One region of the Nonomuraea sp. NPDC050547 genome, then DNA from elsewhere that is predicted to be linked to it. Evidence: riboswitches for the same ligand, from Rfam matches in the RefSeq annotation. Region 1 holds a riboswitch; the other holds the start of a gene.
The links. Region 1 has a riboswitch for S-adenosylmethionine ahead of ACIBHY_RS33660 (aminotransferase class V-fold PLP-dependent enzyme). Riboswitches for the same ligand answer to the same signal wherever they lie in the genome.
Positions count from the first base shown of each region.

Region 2: linked by a shared signal. The riboswitch ahead of thrC (threonine synthase) and the one ahead of ACIBHY_RS33660 (aminotransferase class V-fold PLP-dependent enzyme) in region 1 are both predicted to bind S-adenosylmethionine.

Region 1 is NZ_JBITGW010000015.1:82,889-86,287, reverse strand. Features, by position in the region: gene ACIBHY_RS33670 (cytochrome P450) at 1-1,068, opposite strand, end outside; gene ACIBHY_RS33665 (TerC family protein) at 1,078-1,827, opposite strand; SAM riboswitch class IV at 2,021-2,136, shown strand; gene ACIBHY_RS33660 (aminotransferase class V-fold PLP-dependent enzyme) at 2,181-3,399, shown strand, end outside.
Region 2 is NZ_JBITGW010000044.1:27,683-31,081, reverse strand. Features, by position in the region: gene ACIBHY_RS54530 (MoaD/ThiS family protein) at 11-286, opposite strand; gene thrC (threonine synthase) at 302-1,531, opposite strand; SAM riboswitch class I at 1,545-1,684, opposite strand; gene ACIBHY_RS54520 (RNA polymerase sigma factor) at 1,764-2,318, opposite strand; gene ACIBHY_RS54515 (trehalose-6-phosphate synthase) at 2,349-3,399, shown strand, end outside.

The DNA.
Region 1 (3,399 bases):
CTCGATCCTGGCCAGAGGCGCGCCCAGGCAGAAGTGGATGCCGGCGCCGAAGGAGATGTGCGGGTTGTCGGCCCGGCCCACGTCCAGGCGGTCGGGGTCGGGGAAGACCTCAGGATCGCGGTTGGCGGAGCCGAACAGCAGCGCCACCTCCACGCCCTTCGGGATCGCCACGCCCTCCACCTCGATGTCCTCCAGAACCCAGCGCTCGAACATCTGCAGCGGCGTGTCCCAGCGCATCAGCTCCTCGATCGCCGTCGGGAGCAGGGAGTGGTCGGCGCGCAGCCGTTCCAGCTCGGCCGGGTTCCTGAACAGCGACCACCAGCCGTTGCCGGTGACGTTCACGGTGGCCTCGTGGCCGGCGTTGAGCAGCAGGACGCAGGTGCCGACCAGCTCGTCCTCGGTCAGCTCCTCGATCTGGGCCAGCGCGCTGACGAGGTCCTCGCCGGGCTGCCGCCCGCGCTCACGGGCCAGGTCCTTCAGATAGCCGGCGAACTCCGCCGCCGCGCGGACCGCCGTGTGCTGGGCCTGCGGCGACGGGTTCAGCTCGTACATGCCGCAGATGTCGGCCGACCAGGGACGCAGCAGGTGCCGGTCGGCGTCGGGGATGCCGAGCATCTCGGCGATCACCGTCACCGGCAGCGGCTCGGCCACCTCGGCGAGCAGGTCGCCGCCGCCCTTGGCCACGAAGGCGTCCACCAGCCCACCCGCGATCGCCCGTACGCGCGGCCGTAGCGACTCGACCATCCTCGGCGTGAACGCCTTGGAGACCAGGCGGCGCAACCGCGTGTGGACGGGCGGCTCCACGTCGAGCATGCCCGCGTTGACCACCCGCCAGAACGGCTCCTGGAAGTCCGGCGGCGCCTCCTGCCCGAATTCCTCGTGCGCGGCGACGTGCAGGTAGGAACGGCCGAGCCGGCGATCACGCAGCAGCGCGTTGACGTCGGCGTGCCGTGAGACCAGGTACTGGCCGGTCGGCTCGAAGAAGCTGACCGGCTCAGCCCGCCTCAGCTCGGCGTAGACGTCATAAGGATGGGCCACGAAATCCGGATTCCACGGGTCAAAGCGCACCGCTTCATCCTACGAGCTGCCGTCCTGGGCGTTCTCCTGCTCGGACCGCTTGGCCTGCCTGCTGCGCATCCTGATGTTGAGCAGTTCGACGATGACCGAGAAGGCCATCGCGAAGTAGATGTAGCCCTTGGAGATGTGCTGGCCGAAGCCCTCCGCGAGGAGCACCACGCCGATCAGCACCAGGAAGGACAGGGCCAGCATCTTGATGCTCGGGTGCTTGTCCACGAAGCGGCTGATGGGGCCGGAGGCGAACAGCATGACCAGCACCGACACGATCACCGCCGCGACCATGACGCCCAGCTCGTTCACCATGCCGACCGCGGTGATGACCGAGTCGAGCGAGAAGACGATGTCGAGGATCATGATCTGGATGATCACCGAGGCGAACGAGGCGGCCTTGCGCGGCTTGCCGTCGTCGCCCTTCAGCTCCATGCTGTGGCCGATCTCGGTGACGCTCTTGGCCAGCAGGAACAGGCCACCGAGGATGAGGATCAGGTCACGGCCGGATATGTCATGACCGAAGACGGCGAACAAGGGCTCGGTCAGCCTGACCACCCACGACAGGGCGAGCAGCAGGAGCAGACGGCTGATGAGCGCGGCGGCCAGTCCGAGCACCCGGGCCCGGTCGCGCTGGTGCTCAGGGAGTTTCCCGGCGAGGATCGAGATGAAGATGATGTTGTCGATTCCCAGGACGATCTCCAGGGCGACCAGGGTGAAGAACCCGATCCAGATCTCCGGGTTGCTTACCCAGTCCCACATCTCCGCACCTCCGTTGTCGGGAACTATCTCCCGGTACCAACGACCTAACCCCCGCAGAAGTTCACGATCCTCCTTAGTAGTTCGGATATGTCGCTGGCCTGGGATGATCCACCCTGCTGAGGTGGTCAACGACGGGCCGCAGCGTTAAGGGGTTGCTATTTATGGCCGGGTGTCGCTTATAGTGCTGCGTGTAGGTCATGAGTGCCAGCGACAAGCCCCGGCTAGCTGGCCGGCAACCCTCGCGTCCGCGGCGGGGTGCCCCGGGTGAGGACCTGGTCCGTCACGAGGTGTGGCGGGCAAGCGCGGGCTCCGTGGCGATTCCAGGGGGTCCCGACGACCCCAGGAGACTTGCCGTGTCCACGCTGACCATCTTCAGCTCCGTCCCCGCCCAGACCCAGTCGCAGCAGCCCCGGCACGGCGAGGCCCGTGCCGTCCCGGCCGTGCTCGGCGCCGACCTGGAGGTCCCGGTCAAGGGCGGCAAGCTGGTCGGTTACGCCAACCTCGACTACGCCGCCAGCGCCCCCTGTCTGGAGCCGGTCAGCGCCGCCGTCACCGCCGCGCTCCCGGCCTATTCCAGCGTGCACCGCGGCGCCGGCTACGCCTCCCAGCTCACCACCGCCCGCTACGAGCAGGCCCGCCACACCGTCCGCGCCTTCGCCGGCGCCCGCCCCGACGACGCGGTCATCTTCACCCGCAACACCACCGACGCCACGAACCTGCTGGCCGGCGTCCTGCCCGCGGGCACCACCACCGTAGTCTTCGACAGCGAGCACCACGCCTCGCTGCTCCCCTGGAACAAGACGGTACGGCTGGCGCCGCCCGCCTTCCCCGGCGAGGCCGTCCGCCAGGCCGACGAGGCCCTCGCCGCCGTTTCCGGCCCCAAGCTGCTCGTCGTCACCGCCGCCTCCAACGTCACCGGCGAGCTGTGGCCCATCGCCGCCCTCGCGCACATCGCCCACCGGCACGGCGCCCGCATCCTGGTCGACGCCGCCCAGCTCGTCCCGCACCGCCAGCTCAACCTGACCGCCCTGGACCTGGACTACGTCGTCTTCTCCGGCCACAAGCTGTACGCGCCGTTCGGCGCCGGTGTGCTGATCGGGCGCCGTGACTGGCTGGCGAGCGGCGAGCCGTACCTCAAGGGCGGCGGCGCGGTGAAGTCGGTCGGGGCGGACGGGGAGTCCACCGAGTGGCACGACGACCCCGAGCCCCGGCACGAGGCCGGCACCCCGAACGTGATCGGCGCGATCGCGCTGGCCGCGGCGTGCGACGCGCTGAGCGCGACCGGCTGGGCGCCGCTGGTCATCGAGGAGGAGAGGCTGATCGCGCGGCTGCGTGACGGCCTGGCCTCGATCGAGGGCGTGCGGGAGCTGTCGCTGTGGGGTCCCGACCACCCGCGTGTGGGCATCGTCTCCTTCATCGTGGACGGTTACAGCGCGCGCGAGGTCGCCGAGGCGCTGTCCGGCGAGTACGGGATCGGCGTGCGCGACGGCAAGTTCTGCGCGCACCCCTTCGTGCGGCATCTGCTGGGTACCGCCGACGGCGGCTGTGAGGACGGGACGGCTTCCGCGGTGC
Region 2 (3,399 bases), on a different contig from region 1:
GTGCGAAGCGTTAGCCTCCGGCTACCGCGGGGATGATAGAGATCTCGCTCCCCTCGGGGGCCGCGGTGTCGAGCCCCTCGGCGAATCGGACGTCCTCTTGCCCCACGTAAACGTTGACAAAACGCCGAATCTTGCCCGATTCATCGAGAATTCGGGCGCCGATCCCCGGGTAGTCACTGTCCAGCTTCTGAAGGACCTCGCGCAGCGTCGCACCCTCGCCACTGACCTCCGCGTTACCACCCGTGTAGGTGCGCAGAATGGTGGGAATCCGTACAGAAACGCTCATGCCTTAAACTTCCTTTCAGATGGCGCGGAACGCGTCGAGAGAGGGCCGGATGACAGCGGTGGGTTCGGCGATCGACGACACCGCGTCAAGGGTCTTGAGGCCGTCGCCGGTGTTCAGCACGACCGTTTCCGCCTCGGGATCCAGCGCGCCGTTTTCCACCAGCTTCTTGAGCACGCCCACGGTGACGCCGCCCGCGGTCTCCGCGAAGATGCCCTCCGTGGAGGCCAGGAGCTTGATGGCCGCGACGATCTCGGCGTCGGTGACGTCTTCCACCGCCCCTCCCGTACGGCGGGCGATGTCGAGCACATACGGCCCGTCAGCCGGGTTCCCGATGGCCAGCGACTTGGCGATGGTGTCCGGCTTGACCGGCTGGACCACGTCGTGCCCGGCCTTGTACGCCGCCGACACCGGCGAGCAGCCGAGCGCCTGGGCCCCGAACACCTTGTAGGGCGTGTCCTCGACCAGCCCGAGCGCCACGAGCTCCTTGAAGCCCTTGTCGATCTTCGTGAGCTGGGAGCCGGAGGCGATCGGGATGACGATCTGCTCGGGCAGCCTCCACCCGAGCTGCTCGGCGATCTCGTAGGCCAGCGTCTTGGAGCCCTCGGCGTAGTACGGCCGCAGGTTCACGTTGACGAAGCCCCACTTGTCGCCCAGCGGGTCGCCGATGAGCTCGGAGCAGAAGCGGTTGACCTCGTCGTAGGTGCCCTCGATGCCGATCAGCCTGCCGCCGAACACCCGGGCCATGGCGATCTTGGCCTGCTCCAGGTCGGCGGGGATGAACACGCACGCGTCGAGCCCGGCCCTGGCGGCGGCCGCGGTGACCGCGCCGGCCAGGTTGCCGGTGGAGGAGCAGGACAGGGTGTGGAAGCCGAAGTTGCGGGCCGCCTCGACGGCGATGGCCACCACACGGTCCTTGAAGGAGTGGGTGGGATTGCCGGAGTCGTCCTTGATGTGCAGCGACTTGATGCCGAGCGTCCGGCCGAGGTTGCCGGCCTTGACCAGCTTGGTCCAGCCGGGGTTCATGTTCTGCTTGGCCGCCACGTCCACGGGGACCGGCAGGAGCGCCTGGTAACGCCAGATGTTGGTCGGACCGGACTCGATCTGCGAGCGGGTCACCGTACCGAAATCATAGGCCACTTCGAGTGGCCCGAAACACTCCAGACACGCGAAACTGGGGCCGAGGTCATAGCGGGTGCCGCACTCGCGGCAGGAGAGAGCTACAGCAGGACCGAAGTCGAGCGACATGAAGCGAGGCCTTCCCTCATCTTCGCCTGCGGCCACCTTGACCACAGACCGGAATTGGCACCTTGTCCCGGTCGGCCTCGCGGGTGCGAGTCACAATCCGGGAGGGTTGCCGGGGCTTCGCAGGGCCGGTCCCTCCACCCCTCTGGATGAGCAATATGTAGTTGTCGAAAGGGACTCTACCTGGTCAAGCGGATCGGTTGCCCACCCGTCTCGACCAGTGAGACAAACCGTCTCACCGATAGTCCTCCCCGAGCACGCCCTGCACGTACTTGCGCGCCTGGTGGATGCGGGATTTCGCGGTGCCGAGAGGGATGCCGAGCTGCTCGGCCACCTCGTTGTAGTCGAGCTGCACGATGTCGCGCAGCACGAGCGCCTGCGCCAGGTCGGGCTTGGACGCCTCCAGCGCCTCCATCGCGTCGAGCAGGTCCAGGCGCGAGCCCGCGATCACGCTCACCCGGGCCACGTCCGGCTTCTGCGTGGGCAATTCGTCGGAGCTCTGCTCGGCCGCCCGCCGCTTCAGCGACCGGTAGGTCGTGCGGGCGCAGTTGGCCGTCACGATGTGCAGCCACGTGCTGAACCGCGCCCTGCCCTCGAACCGGCCGATGTTGCGCGCGACGGCCAGCAGGGTGTCCTGGCAGGCCTCCTCCGCGTCCTGGTGATAGGGCAGGATTCGCGCGCAGTGGCGGAGTACGTGCGGCTCGATCCGCCGCAAGAGCTCGCCGAGTGCGCGATGATCTCCAGCGGCTGCGGAGCGGGCCAGTTCCTCGGTTAGCTCATCAAGCGCCATAGCGGGATCCTATGAGCGGAGGATAGTTAAATGAACAGCGTCCTGGTCGCCTCGAACCGCGGTCCTGTCTCCTTCACCGTCTCCGACGACGGTGAACTCACCATGAAACGCGGTGGCGGCGGACTGGTCTCCGGCCTTTCCGGCGTGGCGAAGGACGAGGGCGTGCTGTGGGTCTGCGCGGCCCTTTCCGACGGCGACCGCAGCGCCGTACGGCAGGCTCCCGGCGGCCGCCTCGACCAGGCCGGCTACGACACCGGGTCGCTGCGCATGCTGGACATCGCCCCCGCGACCTTCCACCGCGCCTACAACGCCGTGGCCAACTCCACGCTGTGGTTCGTCAACCACCTGCTCTACGACATCCCCAACTCCCCGCATTTCGGCACCAGGTTCCAGCGCGAGTGGGAGTCCTACCGCGACTACAACGGCGCCTTCGCGCTGGCGCTGGCCGAGGAGGCCGGGCACGGGGCGCGGGTGATGGTGCAGGACTACCACCTGACCCTCACCCCTGCCATGCTCCGCGCCGAGCGTCCCGACCTGCGCATCGCGCATTTCAGCCACACGCCCTGGGCCCCGCCGGAGTACTTCGCGCTGCTGCCCGACGAGGTGGCCCGTGAGGTCCTGGAAGGCATTCTGGGAGCCGATCACGCCGGGTTCCTCACCGAGCGGTGGGCGCGGGCGTTCACCGACTGCTGCGCGGCCCTGCTGGGCGCCCGGGTGGACGCGCGCGGCGTCACCCACGAGGGCCGCACGACGAGGGTCGGCGTGCACGCGCTCGGCGTCGACGGCGAGCAGTTGTGGCGGCGCGCCTGCGAGCCGGACGTGGAGTCGAACGTGGCGGCGCTGCGCGCGCAGACCGGCGACAGGAAGCTGATCGTCCGCATCGACCGCACCGAGCTGTCGAAGAACATCGTGCGCGGGCTGGTCGCCTACCGCGAGTTCCTGGCCGCCCACCCCGAGTGGCACGGCCGCGTGGTGCACCTGGCCTTCGCCTACCCGAGCCGCCACGACCTGCCCGAGTACCGCGAGTACACCGCGGCGGTGCAGCGCTGCGCCAAGGAGATCGAGGACGAGTACGCCACCG